Regions from separate parts of the Fusobacterium sp. SYSU M8D902 genome, predicted to be linked through region 2. Evidence: riboswitches for the same ligand, from Rfam matches in the RefSeq annotation. Region 2 holds a riboswitch; the other holds the start of a gene.
What was found. A riboswitch is a leader RNA that binds a small molecule or an ion and turns the genes downstream of it on or off. The one in region 2 is predicted to bind FMN.
Positions count from the first base shown of each region.

Region 1: linked by a shared signal. The riboswitch ahead of ABNK64_RS07430 (FGGY-family carbohydrate kinase) and the one ahead of ribH (6,7-dimethyl-8-ribityllumazine synthase) in region 2 are both predicted to bind FMN.

Region 1 covers NZ_JBEFNA010000018.1:15,608-23,368, forward strand. The annotation lists gene ABNK64_RS07410 (acyl-CoA dehydrogenase family protein) at 1-634, opposite strand, end outside; gene ABNK64_RS07415 (D-lactate dehydrogenase) at 685-2,112, opposite strand; gene ABNK64_RS07420 (L-lactate permease) at 2,159-3,700, opposite strand; gene ABNK64_RS07425 (FadR/GntR family transcriptional regulator) at 4,121-4,798, opposite strand; FMN riboswitch at 5,014-5,139, shown strand; gene ABNK64_RS07430 (FGGY-family carbohydrate kinase) at 5,240-6,778, shown strand; M-box (ykoK) riboswitch at 6,824-6,985, shown strand; gene mgtA (magnesium-translocating P-type ATPase) at 7,213-7,761, shown strand, end outside.
Region 2 covers NZ_JBEFNA010000001.1:220,252-228,012, reverse strand. The annotation lists gene ispG (flavodoxin-dependent (E)-4-hydroxy-3-methylbut-2-enyl-diphosphate synthase) at 1-299, shown strand, start outside; gene ABNK64_RS01070 (hypothetical protein) at 274-684, shown strand; gene ABNK64_RS01065 (RNA polymerase sigma factor) at 739-1,188, shown strand; gene ABNK64_RS01060 (hypothetical protein) at 1,190-1,510, shown strand; gene ABNK64_RS01055 (hypothetical protein) at 1,524-1,937, shown strand; gene ABNK64_RS01050 (PhzF family phenazine biosynthesis protein) at 2,002-2,883, shown strand; FMN riboswitch at 3,081-3,206, shown strand; gene ribH (6,7-dimethyl-8-ribityllumazine synthase) at 3,295-3,756, shown strand; gene ribD (bifunctional diaminohydroxyphosphoribosylaminopyrimidine deaminase/5-amino-6-(5-phosphoribosylamino)uracil reductase RibD) at 3,759-4,835, shown strand; gene ABNK64_RS01035 (riboflavin synthase) at 4,851-5,501, shown strand; gene ABNK64_RS01030 (bifunctional 3,4-dihydroxy-2-butanone-4-phosphate synthase/GTP cyclohydrolase II) at 5,516-6,712, shown strand; gene ABNK64_RS01025 (hypothetical protein) at 6,841-7,728, shown strand; gene ABNK64_RS01020 (septal ring lytic transglycosylase RlpA family protein) at 7,756-7,761, shown strand, end outside.

The sequences.
Region 1 (7,761 bases), on a different contig from region 2:
ATACAACATCACAAGTATTAGAAGTACGTATACCCATTTTATCCTCTTCTTTACCTGTACTTACTCCAGGAGTTCCAGCTTCAACAAAGAACATTGATATACCTTTTACTCCTGCTGATTTATCAGTCATAGCTGTAACACAATAGAAAGACGCCACTGCTCCATTTGTTATAAAGCATTTTCTACCATTTAATACATAGTAATCTCCATCTTTAACTGCAGTAGTTTTTCCTGCTCCAGCATCTGAACCTGCCCCTGGCTCTGTTAAACAAAATGCTCCAAATCCTCCTTCAAGTATTAGATCACAAGCACGTTTTTTTAATTCATCTGAACCAGCTATCAAAACTGGCTTCATTCCAAGCCCACTAGCAGATATTGTAGTTGCAAATCCTGCATCAGCAATAGCCATCTGTTCTATAAGTGCTGCTACATCTACTCTACTAAGTCCTGGTCCACCATATTCTTCAGGAACTTCCAAAGCTTGATAACCTTGCTCTATCGCTTTTTCATATATCTCTTTTGGCCACTCACCAGTTTTATCATACTCTTTACATTGCTCTACAACTTCTTTTTCACAAAAATTTTTAACGTCTTGTAATAAATCTTGAGCTTCCTCTGATATTAAATATGCCATAGTAATCCCTCCTAAAAAATCCAATGAATTTTCTAACTTTCTATTTAAAACTACAATTTATAACAAACTTTTCCAGGATTTAAAATCATTTTTGGGTCAAATACCTGTTTTATATCTCTCATTAAACGCATACTTGTCTCTCCAGCAAAATCTGCTAAATAGTTTACTTTACCATGTCCTATACCATGTTCTCCAGAAATAAGTCCTCCACATGCTGCTGCTTCTTTATATATAGTTGACATAAATTCATGAACTTGCTTTTTAAATTCTTCTTCATCCATATCATTTGCACACTCATAAATATGCAAGTTACCATCACCAGCATGTCCAAAACTTTTAATTTTGAAATCATACTTATCTTCTAGTGATTTTACAAATGTTAAATATCTAGCTATTTGATTAACTGGAACAACAACGTCACATTCATCTAGAAGTTTTGTTTCTGCTTCAATTGCTTCCAAGAATGAACTTCTTGCTGCCCAAGCATCTTTTTTCTTAGCTGGTGTATCTGCTACAAGAACATCAATAGCTCCTGCTTCTAACACAACTTCTGATGCTGCCTCTGTTATCTCTTCTAATTCCTCCATACTATTTCCATCAAATGTTACTAATAAATATGCTCCTATATCTATTCCTTCAAGTTGTTGTGGAAAAACACTTTTTCCTAAATATCTTTCAGAAGATAATACTATCTCTTTCTCCATAAACTCTAAAGCTTGTGGTTGTAAGTGTGCCATAAAAAATTTAGGTACAGTTGCTATACAATCCTCAAGATTTTCATATGGTATAATCAAGCTTATTGTTTCTTTTGGTGCTGGAATTAATTTTAGTGTTAAATCAGTTATTATACCTAATGTTCCTTCTGAACCAATCATTAAATTAAGAAGGCTATATCCTGTTGAAGTCTTTGACACAGTAGCTCCCAATTTTACAATTTCACCTGTTGGTAATACCACTGTCATTGCTCTAACATAGTCCCTTGTACATCCATATTTTACTGCTCTCATTCCACCAGCATTGGTAGATACATTCCCTCCAAGTGTAGCAAATTTTTCTCCTGGATCAGGTGGATATAAAAGTCCTTGTTTTAAAGCATCTTCAGCTAAATCATTTAAAAGAACTCCAGCTTGAACATGAACTACAAAATTTTCCATATCATAACTTAAAATTTTATTCATCTTACTCATATCTATCATAACCCCACCATGGATAGCTACGGCAGCACCTGTAAGTCCTGTTCCAGCTCCTCTTGGTATTACAGGAATAGAATTTTCATAACACAACTTTACAATAGCAGCAATATCTTCAGTTGTAGTAGCTTCTATCACAACATCTGGCATTCCCTTACCATAAATTGGCATTTCATCATGTGAATAATCATCATTGATATCTCCACTTGTATGAACCTTTCCTGGAACAATATTTTTAAACTGCTCAATTAATTCAGGTGTAACTTTGTTATAAACTACTTTTTCCATATTAAATCCCTCCTTGAATTTATATAAATAGTTTCAAATTACTCACTTAAAATATACCTACACCAAAATATGTTACAAGTCCATAAATCAATATAAAAATTATATAATATTTTATAACACCAGTAAGAATTTCACTCTCTTTTCCTACAATTCCTGCTGCTGCAGTTGCTACTGCTATACTTTGAGGAGATATTATCTTACCAGCTGTACTTCCTACAACATTTGATGCTACCAACCAAGTAGGACTCATATTGAGAACCACTGCTGCAGTGCATTGAAGTTTTGTAAATAATACAGTACTTGAAGTTGCACTTCCTGTTACAAATGTTCCAACTGATCCTAAAAATGGAGCTACAAACGGATAAAAACTTCCTGTTATATTGACAATAAAATCAGCTATTACTTGAATCATTCCACAATATCCCATAACTTTTGCAGTTGCTATAACAGACATAATTGTAATTACAGTTTTTGACATCTGCTTAATAGTTTTAAACAAAATTGCTATTATATCTTTTACTGGACATTTCTGAACTAAACCACCTATAAAGGCAGCTACTATAATCTGCACACCAGGAGTAGAGAGCCAAGCAAATGTATATGGTGCTGCACCTTTTCCACTATAAATAATTATACTACTTTTTACTGCTGCTAGTGGCTTATGTATTATTGGTACAAGTGAAGAGGTGAATACTAAAAATAAAAGTACAAATATAAATGGACTCCAAGCTATAAATGCTTGTTTCAAATTTACACTTGAAATAACCTTTTCAGTTTTTATATTAAAATCAGGATTATTAATTTTAAACATCTTAGTTAATATTATAATCACAGCCATACAAACTACAGATCCTAAAATAGAAGGTAATTCTGAACTAATAAACTTAGCTGTTATATATTGTGCTACTGTAAAAGATAAACCTGACATCAAAGTTATCAACCATATTCCTTTAAATGCCTCTAATCCCTTCTTACCTTTACTAAGTCCTGTCATATAAACTACCATAAATGGAACAAGAACTGACATTATAGATGTCTGAATAATAGTATGTAGAGCTATTTCTCCTGAATTCAATCCTGCTATACTAGCAGCTGTAATTTCTGGAACACCAATAGATCCAAAAGCGACTGGTGTTGTATTAGCAACCAAACATACCATAGCTGCAAATAGTGGATCAAAACCAAGTCCCATCAATATACCTGCTGGAATAGCAACTGCAGTACCAAAACCTGCCATACCTTCCATAAAAGCTCCGAACCCCCAAGCTATAATCAAAACTAAAATACGTTTGTCTGTAGATACTGATGCTAACATATTCTTTATTACCTCTATATTTTTAGTATATACAACTAAATTATAGGTAAACACAGCAGCAATAATTACAAGACAGATAGGCCATATAGCCATAACAAAACCTTCAATAGTTCCTGTTACAACATCCATACCACCCTGTTTCCAAATAAAAAGAGCTTCTAAAATTGTAATTAACAGAGCGAGAGGACAAGCTTTATGACCTGGTAATTTAAGTACCATCAATGCTACAACTAGAAAAATAATAGGCAATATAGCCAATAAGAACATAAACATATTGTTACCCCCCTTTATATATTTCAATCACATTAAATTGGTCCTACCAAAATTTATATCAAAAATTTAAAGGTAAAATAATTTACCTTTACTAAATATAACTGAAAAAATAAAAAGTCACTAACTATATCTTTAAACAACTACTGATACTTCTTTTAATCCATAAATTGGTAGTACCAATTTATGGATTAAAATTAAAAGTCAACCATTTCAAATTGACTTTTAACTTCCTAACAATTTTATTATATACCTTATTCTACTATATGTCTAGTTATTTTTAATTTGCTATGTTTTTTATGAGGACTTATTTCCATAAAACGGTGCATTTAAACAGATTAAAGAACTGAAAGTATACATCTTTAAGTTTATTTATATCTATAAATAATCCATAATAAAAATTTAATTTTTTTACTACATCCATTAATTATCTTGGTATTTCATTATATATTCAAAATGGTGATTTAATCCTTCTATACTCTTTTTCAAATTCCCTTCTATTACCCCTTCAACTATCATCCTATGTGCTCCACTTAAGGCTTTATCTCCCTTCATTCCTAAAATAATTTTTTCACGAAGACGTGGAATATAAAGATTCATAATCTTAGTTAAAGCTTGATAACTAGTTTTCATATAATCATTATTCGTTAATTCAACTAAAAGATAGTGAATTTTTTTATCATATATAACTGCCTCTTTTTCACACTCTGACTCCTCTAATTTATTCAAATAATAGATAAGTTCCTCCTTACTCTTTGTGGAAAGCTTTCCTGTAATAAGATTTACAGCTTCCCATTCAATAGCATATCTAAACTCTGTTATTTTTTTATCATCCATACCTTTTAGTATAAACATATAAGACATCACATCTGCTATAGTTTCTTCAAATTCTGCTGATATGAAATTTCCAGCACCATGTTGACTTTTTACAACACCTATATTTTCTAAAATTCGCAATCCTTCTCTTATTGAATTTCTACTTATGTCCAGACTTTTTGCAAGTTCTCTCTCTGGGGGAAGTCTATCCCCTAATTTCAACTCTCCATTTGAAATCTTTTCACCTATATAATCACTAACTTTTAAATAAGATTTTTTTTGCATTTATACCCCTTTATTTTATAAATTTAATAACAAATTAAGTTTTAATACTTTCAAGTAAAAATACTATTATAAATAAATTTTACTATTTGATATAATTTTACAATATTTTTTTCAAATTTAAAAGAATATTTTGATATTGTCATATTTTAGTTTTTATTATTCTTTTTTCGTTGACTTATATTTAAAAAAATGCTAATATTTTTATAAATAATATATTTTATCTTCAGGGCAGGGTGAGTAAAATCAATTCCCGACCGGTGGTGATAGTCCACGAGAATTTTTAATTCTGATTTGGTGAAATTCCAAAACCGACAGTATAGTCTGGATGGAAGAAGAGAGGATATTCTATTCTTTTTAATTATGCCCAGATTTTATCTGGGTTTTTATATTCCTTTCACACATTCCATATAAAATATATTTATATTTTATGGAGGTTTTTTTATGAATAAGTATTATATTGGATTTGATGCTGGAACTCAAAGTGTAAAAGTTGCTATCTACTCTTTAAATATGGAGTGTATATCTGAATGCTCCTATCCTACAACAATTCATTCTCCTCAAGCTGGATGGGTAGAAATGGATATTGAAGAGTATTTTGAACTTACTTTGAAGGGTATAAAAGAGTGTGTTAAAGATTTTAAAAATAAAGGATTAGATTGTAAAAATATACGTGGAATTTTTGGTGATGGAATCATCTGTGGAATTGCAGGAATTGGAAAAAATGGAAAACCTATTACTCCATACATCAACTATCTTGACTCTCGTTGTCAGTCTGATGTAGAAGAACTATCTCATAAGAATTTAGATATTTGGGCAAAGGAAACAGGAAATTCACAACCAAATTGTATGTTTCCAGCTATGATAGCTAGGTGGCTTATAAAAAATACACACTTCTCACAAGATGGAGCTAAATTTATGCATAATGCACCATACATACTTATGAATTTGGCTGGACTTTCTATTGAAAATGCTTTTATTGACTGGGGAACTATGTCAGGTTGGGGATTAGGATATGATATCTATAAAAAAACTTGGTCTGATGCTCAACTAAAAATCTTAGAGATCAACAATAAATATCTACCTAAAATTGTTAAACCTTGGGATATCATTGGATATCTTTCTGAAAAATCAGCTCAAATAACCGGACTTCCTACAGGTATTCCTGTCTGTGCTGGAGCTGGAGATACTATGCAATCTATGCTTGGTTGTGGTCTTTTAGAATCAAATATGGCTGCTGATGTAGCTGGAACTTGTGCAATGTTTTGTGTGTCTACTAATGGAATAAATGAAGAGTTGAGCCGTCCCGAAACTGGTTTAATTTTTAATAGTGGTAGTCTTGAAAATACATATTTTTATTGGGGATTTATAAGAACTGGTGGACTTGCTCTCAGATGGTTTAAAGATAATATTTGTAATGAGATAGATAACAATTCATATTTTGATACTCTATCTAAAAGAGCAGAAAAAATTCCTGTTGGCTCTAAAGGAGTTTTATTTCTTCCATATTTAACTAAGGGAGTTGGAGAGCTTTCTCAAGCTAGTGGAGCTTTTTTAAATCTTGGACTAGATAGTGATCAAGCTATCTTATGGCGTTCTGTTTTAGAGGCTATTGGCTATGACTATATTGGAATAACTGATATCTATAAAAAAGGTGGGGCAAATATAAGTGAGATCACTATTACTGAGGGTGGAAGTAAAAGTAGATTATGGAATCAAATAAAAGCTGATATGTTAAATACAAAAACAAAAACATTAAAAAAAGCTGGTGGGGCTATAATGATGAATATTCTTACAGTTGCCTATGCTCTTGGAGATATCTCTGACTTAAAGCAAGAGATCTCTAAATTTTTAGAGATAGATCAAGAATTCTTACCAAATGAAAAAAATTCTCAATATTATAGAGAGGTATTCAACCTTAGAAAAAAACTTTTAAATGAAGATATGTCAAATGTTTTTAAAACATTGAATATGATAAAATAATTTTTCTTGACTTTTTTATATTTTTGTATTATACTGAAGAAAATTTAATAGTTCCGGTAGGTAAGGCTACTACAGGGATATGGGTTACTGCCGCAAAATAGTGGAGACACTATGCGTTGGTTTGAACAGGCAACATCGAAAACAAGGTGTTATCTAATGTAACTTCACCGCCCTGCAGAGTTGAAGCTCAAACGGTGGCAAGATTTTATTTAAATTTTGTATTTATTTGGATTTAATCCATACCATCGTTTTATTGGTATGGATTTTTTATTTTCTTGATTTTTTAGGAGGTGCAAAATGGACGTAGAAAATGGCAGTAGTATATATTTAAACTTCATATATGATTCAGACATTTACTATGTCTGTTTTTAAGTTCGCACTATTTTAAATATATACTACCTTGTATTTTTATTTTAATCTAAATGGAGGTAGTTATGAAAAAAAATATTAAAACAAATTTCAATTTAAAAAATGAAGAGAGTAAAAAAATAAGAGAGTTTTCTCAAATGAGAGTAGAGGAGAATTTAAAACTTCTCAATACATCTTTTGAAGGACTAAAAAAAGAGAATATAGAAAGTATGCAGGAACTATTTGGAAAAAATATAATTACTCATGGTAAGAAAAAATCTCTTACTTCAAAGATAGTTGAGGCGTTTATCAATCCATTTACTGCTGTACTTTTCTGTTTAGCCATAGTATCTTTCTTTACTGATATGTTTATTCCTTGGTACTATAATGATATGGACGAATTCTCTCCTATCACTGTGATTATAATTACTACTATGGTTACCATATCTGGAATATTACGTTTTATTCAAGAGGAAAAGAGTAATAATGCTGCTGAAAGCTTAGCTTCAATGATTACTACTACAACCTCTGTTAAAAGATTTGAACAAACTAGAGAAGAGTTACCTCTTGAAGAGGTAGTTGTTGGTGATATAGTCTATTTAGCTGCTGGAGATATTATTCCTGCTGATATTCGT
Region 2 (7,761 bases):
TAGTTTCTTGCCCTACTTGTGGAAGAACAGAGATAGACCTAATAGGACTTGCTAAGAGAGTAGAGAAAGAGTTTGAAAATGAGAAAAGAAAATTGAAAATAGCAGTTATGGGTTGTGTTGTCAATGGACCAGGAGAGGCAAAGGAAGCTGATTATGGTGTAGCTGGTGGAAAAGGTGTTGGAGTAATCTTTAAAAAAGGAAAGATAGTAAAAAAAGTTGAAGAATCTGAAATATTAATTGAGCTTAAAAAATTAATTATGGAGGAGGAAAATAATGATAAAGAGGAAACTTTTATTTAGTATATTTTTATTGATGATACTAGTTGCTTGTAAATCTATTAAGAGTAATGAAGATATTTCGTTGACTAGAATAGAGGGAAGAAATAGATTGGTTGTAAATTATGATAAAAATAGATACCAAGTTGTAAAATTAGATGATATAGTTATAGATTCTGGAAGAGAGTATTATGTAAAAAGCAAAAAATATCTACTTTCATATAAGGAGACATCTTTTATAACTGGTTATTTAGGAGTTTCAGAGAAAGAGGATAGAAGAGGATCAAGAGATATAGTGATGCCTACTAGAAAAATTGTTGAAATAACTGAGGATATGGAGATAAACTTAAAAAATCACAATGTTCAACTTAATTTTTCAGGAAAAATAAACTCTAGTGAGAAATTTTAAACTTTTTTCCAATAATTATCGTCTAAATACTATAAAAATTGTGAGGGTAAATGAATGGACTTTGATGAGGTTTTTGAAGAGTATTTTGATAGGATATATTACAAAATTTTAGGAGCAGTAAAAAATCCTGAAGATGCTGAAGACATATCTCAGGAAGTTTTTATGAGTGTCTATAAAAATCTGAAAAATTTTCGTTCAGAGAGTAATATATATACCTGGATATACAAGATTGCAATAAATAAAATTTATGATTTTTTTAGAAAGAGAAAGATAGAATTAGATATAAATGAAGAGATATTGATGTTAGAGGATAGTACTAATATTGATACACCTATTCTTTTAGAAGAGAAGTTAAAATTACTGTCTTTGAAAGAGAGAGAAATTGTTATTTTAAAAGATATATATGGATATAAATTGAAAGAGATAGCAGAGATGAAGGATATAAACTTATCCACAATAAAATCTATATACTATAAAGCAATCAAGGATATGGGAGGAAATTAAAATGGTATCGCCAAAGGATAGAGTAAAGGCTAATATTTATAAAGAGTTGTTTGAACAGGAGAAGAGAAAAAATAGAAAAAAATCTCTATTTTCATTGTCGTTGTTTTTCTTAGGAATATTTACAAGTTCTACATATCAAATAATTACAGAGAGATCACCTATAAAGTCTACAATAAACTATGCCTTTAATAAGAGTTCAATAGGTAGTGAGAAGAGAAAATCAGACATAACAATGGAGCATTTTTTCAATAATGATCTATTTGATGATAAAAAAATAGAGATAAATACAGATGAATTATTTGGATTGGATACACAAATTTAATGGGGGAAAACTGATGAGGAAGATACTTAGTTTTTTTACAATGTTAATCTGTTCATCTTTGCTTCTAGCTTCAGAAGGACTTGGAATAGTGACAGATGATGATTTTTTAAAGGTGGGTGTAGCTCCCGAAAATATAAAACAAGCTAAGGCTATGGTAAATAAAGTTAGTATAAACTATAAGATGCTTATATTGGAAAAGAAGCAATTAGAATTAGAGGTCAATAAGTTTGTACTTGAAGGATCAGAAACAAATCTAGAAAAAATAGATGAGCTATTTGATAGAATAGGAGCTATTGAAGCAAGTATATTAAAAGATCGTATAAGAAGTCAGATTGAGATGCAAAAATATATAACTCAAGAGCAGTATATAAAGGCTAGAGATATAGCTATAAAAAGATTAAATGCAAATGCAGCACAAAACAGATAGTTTTAAAGAGAGGAGTCGATAAAAAGACTCCTATTTTTGAATATTTAATTAGGGGGAGATAAATATGGAAAGAACTATTTTAGTGTATGATGCTTTTACTGATGAGATGTTTAAAGGAAATCCAGCAGGAGTTGTCTTGGGAACAGCGGACTTGAGTGTAGAAGAGATGCAGAAGATAGCAAGGGAGTTTAATTATCCTGAAACTGTATTTATTGATACAGATGCAGAAGTTTTAAAAGTTAGATTTTTTACTCCAAAAGAGGAGGTAGATCTGTGTGGTCATGCCACAATAGCATATGTAACAGCTTTGATAGAGAGAGGTATTTTAAAACTTAAAGAGGGAAAAAATATCTTAAAGGTTCAGACTAATTTAGGGCAACTTCCAATTGTTATTAATAGTATTGGAGATAATTTAGAAATAATGATGTATCAAGCTTCTCCAAAGATAGAATTTGTAGAGAACTTAGAGTATTGGAGAGGAAGAATTGCTAAAGCTTTGGGAATAACAGTTGGAGAGTTTGGAAAAGAATTAGAGATAGTAAAAGCATATACAGGAATCTGGGATTTGATGATAGAGATAAGGGATAGAGAGATTTTAAATAGGATAAATCCCAATATGGAGATGATAAAGGAGATTAGTAAAGAGTTGGAGATAATCTCATTTCATCTGTTTGTATTGAAAGATAAAGAGGTCTATGCAAGAAATATGGCTCCTGTAGTTGATATTCCAGAAGAAGCTGCAACAGGGACTTCTAATGGAGCTTTAATCTACTATCTATATCTCAATAAAAAAATAGAGCTTGAGGAGAAGGTAGAGATAGTACAAGGGGAGACTATGGGTAGAAAAAGTAAAATATTGGGACAATTGATATTGGAGAATGGAAGAGTAGAGGTTTTAATTGGTGGAAAGGCTATTAAATTTATAGAAGGAAAGATAGATATTTAAATTTACTAAAAAATTTGGGGATGTATTTAGTGAAGTTATCTATTGGAATAGAAAGTGTACAGGATATAATAAGTGATTTAGAATACGGTTTAGATTAAATAAGATAATGGAACACTTTAAAGTGAATTTACAGAAAATAACTATTGACAAAACTAAAGAATGAGTTTATACTTGAGTTATAAAGATAAAAATAATATGTATATCTTCAGGGCAGGGTGAGTGTGAACAATTCCCGACCGGTGGTGATAGTCCACGAGAGTTTTTTACTCTGATTTGGTGAAATTCCAAAACCGACAGTACAGTCTGGATGGAAGAAGAAAAAGATAACTATGCAGGAATCTTATACTTTTTTTATATTGCCCAGAAAAAATCTGGGCTTTTTATTTGTCCTGAGAAATCAAGGAGGAAGAAATGAAAGTATTACAAGGAAATTTTACAGGAAGAGGATTAAGAGTAGGAATAGTTGCAGCAAGATTTAATGAGTTTATAACTTCTAAACTTATTGGTGGAGCAGAGGATGCACTATTAAGACACGAGGTAGAGGCTGATAGTATCGAGTTAGCTTGGGTACCAGGAGCTTTTGAAATTCCACTTGTAGCAAAGAGAATGGCAGAATCAGGTAAATACGATGCTATTATAACACTAGGAGCTGTTATAAAAGGATCAACACCACATTTTGATTATGTATGTGCAGAAGTATCGAAGGGAGTAGCAACAGTAAGTTTAAATAGTAATATTCCAGTTATATTTGGTGTATTAACAACAAATAGTATAGAGGAAGCTATAGAGAGAGCTGGAACTAAGGCTGGAAATAAAGGTTTTGATGCAGCAGTTACAGCTTTAGAAATGATAAACTTACTAAAGGGGATGTAATTATGGAGAAAAAGTACATGGAGAGAGCATTAGAATTAGCTGCTCTCGGAGAAGGAGCTGTTAATCCAAATCCCTTGGTTGGAGCTGTAGTTGTAAAAGATGGGAAGATAGTAGGAGAGGGTTATCATAAGAGGTATGGTGATTATCATGCAGAGGTATATGCCTTAAATGAAGCTGGAGATGAAGCTAGAGGTGCTGATATATATGTAACTCTTGAACCTTGTTCACACTACGGAAAAACCCCACCATGTGCTAAAAAAATAATAGAGATGGGAATCAAAAGATGTATAGTTGCATCTCTTGATCCCAATCCCCTAGTTTCAGGAAGAGGAATAAAGATGCTCCAAGATGCTGGGATAGAGGTAATTGTAGGAGTATTGGAAAAAGAAGCTAAAGAATTAAATAGAGTTTTTTTGAAATATATAGAGGAGAAAAAAGCCTTTCTATTTTTAAAGTGTGGAATAACTTTAGATGGAAAGATAGCTACAAGTGTTGGAAATTCAAAATGGATTACAAATGAGTTGGCTAGAGAGAAGGTTCAATACTTAAGAAATAAATATATGGGAATAATGGTAGGGATAAACACAGTTCTAAAAGATGATCCTAGTCTTACAGCAAGGATAGAAAATGGAAGAAATCCATATAAAATAGTAGTTGATCCAGAGTTAAGAATACCATTAGAGAGTAAAATTGTTAATTTTGAAGGAGAAAAGAGTATAGTAATAACTTCAATTGACAAGGAAGAGGATATAAAAATAGAAAAGTTAATAGCTAAAGGTGTAAGAGTAGAGTTTTTAGATGGAAAAACTTTTAAGTTGGATAGTATTTTGAGAAGAGTAGGGAACCTAGGAATAGATGGTGTTCTATTAGAGGGAGGAAGTTACTTAATATCTCAAGCCTTTAGAGAGAATGAGATTGATGGAGGAGAGATTTTTATAGCTCCAAAAATATTGGGAGATGAAAATTCAATTCCATTTATAAAAGGATTTTCAGTAGAAAATATAGAAGATGGTTTTCAATTGAAAAATGTAAAGATTAATACATATGGAAATAATGTTTCAATGGAGTTTTACAGATAGGAAGGAGGAATTTCTATTTTTACAGGTTTAGTAGAAGAGATGGGAGAAGTTCTTAGTGTAGAGAATGGAGAAAAATCTATAAAATTAAAAATAAAGTGTAAAAAAGTTTTAGAAGGAGCTAAATTAGGAGATAGTATAGCTACTAATGGAACTTGTCTTACAGCCACAGAGTTAGGAAGTAACTATTTTACTGCAGATTGTATGTATGAGACAGTAAAAAGAACTAATTTAAAGAGATTGAAGGCTGGAGATAAAGTAAATTTAGAAAAATCAATAACACTTTCTACTCCACTAGGTGGGCATTTAGTAACAGGAGATGTAGATTGTGAAGGTAGAATAGTCTCTATAACTCCTGAAGGAATAGCCAAAATTTATGAAATAGAGATGGAAAGAAAATATATGAAGTATGTGGTTGAAAAGGGAAGAGTTACTCTGGACGGAGCAAGTCTAACTGTAATGAGATTGGGAGAAAATAGCTTCGGAGTCTCACTTATACCTCATACTCAAGAGATGATAACTTTGGGAAGAAAAAAAGTAGGAGACTATATTAATATAGAAACTGATTTAATTGGAAAATATATAGAGAGACTGATGAAGTTTCAAGATGATACAAAGGACAATTCAAGAGGAATAACAATGGAGTTCCTTTTGAAGAATGGGTTTTAGAGGAGTGAATTTAGATGTTAAATAGAATAGAAGAGGCTCTTGAGGATTTAAGAGCAGGAAAGATAATAATAGTAGTAGATGATGAGAATAGAGAGAATGAGGGAGATTTTGTATGTGCAGGAGAGTTTGCTACTCCTGAGAATATAAATCTTATGGCAACTGTAGGAAAAGGCTTGATATGTATGCCAATGACAGAGGAGTATGCAAAAAAATTGGCTCTTCCTCCAATGTGCTATGAAAATACAGATAACCATTGTACAGCTTTTACTGTTTCAATAGATCACGTAAGCACAACTACAGGAATATCAGCTTACGAGCGTTCAACAACAGTTTTAAAAGCTCTAGATGAAAATGTAAAGCCTTATGAATTTAGAAGACCAGGACATATGTTTCCATTAGTAGCTAGAAAAGGTGGAGTAATAGTAAGAAATGGTCATACAGAAGCAACTGTTGATCTTATGAGATTAGCTGGATTAAAGCAATTAGGACTTTGCTGTGAAATAATGAAAGAAGATGGAACAATGGCTAGATTTGATGATTTACAAGAATTAGCTAAAGAGTTGGATATGAAGATGATCTCAATTGAAGATCTACAAAAATATATAAAGATGAATGAGCAACTTGTAAAAGTTAGTGTGAGAGCAAAGATGCCTACAGGTTCGGGAGAGTTTGAAATAGTTGGATTTGATAATGAACTAGATCAAAAAGAGCATATTGCCTTAGTAAAAGGAGATGTTGCAGGAAAAGAGGATGTTTTAGTAAGACTACACTCTGAATGTTTTACTGGAGATATATTAGGATCTCTAAGATGTGATTGTGGTTCACAGCTGAAAAGAGCAATGAAAAGAGTAAATGAAGAGGAAGAGGGAGTAGTACTTTATTTGAGACAGGAAGGAAGAGGAATAGGTTTATTGAATAAATTAAAAGCTTATACCCTTCAAGATCAAGGTGCAGATACTGTTGAAGCTAATGTGGCTTTAGGTTTTGCTCCAGATATGAGAGATTATGCTGTAGCTGTTCAAATGTTAAAAGCATTAGGAGTGAAATCAGTGAGAGTTTTAACAAATAATCCAGCAAAAATAGAGGCTTTAGAAGATTATGGAATGAAGGTAACTGGAAGAGAAGCTATTGAAACAGGATTTAATGAGACTAATGAAAAGTATATGAAAACTAAAAAAGAGAAGATGAGACATATATTAACAAAAATCTAATAAGTTAAAACTGTAAAATAATTAAAATATAAAAGGAAAAGAATTACTATAAGCAATTTTTTTCCTTTTTCTTTTATTGACAATATAGTTTTTATGAGTTAATATCTCTATAAAGAGGGGGCGATATTATGAAAAAAGTTATAGCTATTTTTATAAGTTTATTGTTATTTTTAACAGGTTGTTCCAGTGATGAGGATTATATTAATTCAGTGAAAGAGATGGCATTTTCAGATGGATCATCAGTTGAAGAGTATGTTAAGGATAATATTAAAGCTGGGGAGATGTATAAATTAAATGATAGTATTTTAATGAGTAAAGAGATACTATTTTTATTGAAATTTGCTAGTAAAGATGAGGTTTTGTTTTTATTAAATCAAGGAAGTGTTGTTGTTCCTCAAGACATAAAAGAGGCTAGTTGGAAAGTAGAGGGAGAAACAAAACAAGGAAAGGTAATCGTTGTTTCAAATGGTGAAATTAAAGTAAAAATAGAGACAGAGAAAGACGGGGACTATATAAAGGTTAATACAAATCAGATATTTACTTATAACGAGAAAGCAAATAAGTTGATACCACAAGAAGATTTAAATATAGCCTTAGAATTATATAATTTGGCAATAAAATATGGGTATGAAAATAATAGTTCAGAACCAGTTAAAAGATTTAATGAAAAAGAGATATTAGAGAATAAAGATGGGATGTATACTTTAGAGTATTACCCTAGTGGAAGAGTAAAATATCTTTCTGATGATATTATGTTGGAGCTTAATTTAGAAGATAGAAGTTATTTAAATGAAATAGATAAAGCTTTAACAGAATTAGATGGAGAGATAGAGAAATATAGTGATGACAGTATAAATAAACTTGTAGATTATTCCATTGAATTAGAAAATGAGATAATAGCAGAAAAATTAAATAAAAATATAACAGCAAAAGATAGAAAAGAGATAAAAAAACTTGAAGAAAAAGCAGAAAAAGTTTTTGATAAACTTCAAAAACAGGTAGATAAAACTAATTAAATATAGTGTTTTGAATAAGGGGGGAATGTGAGA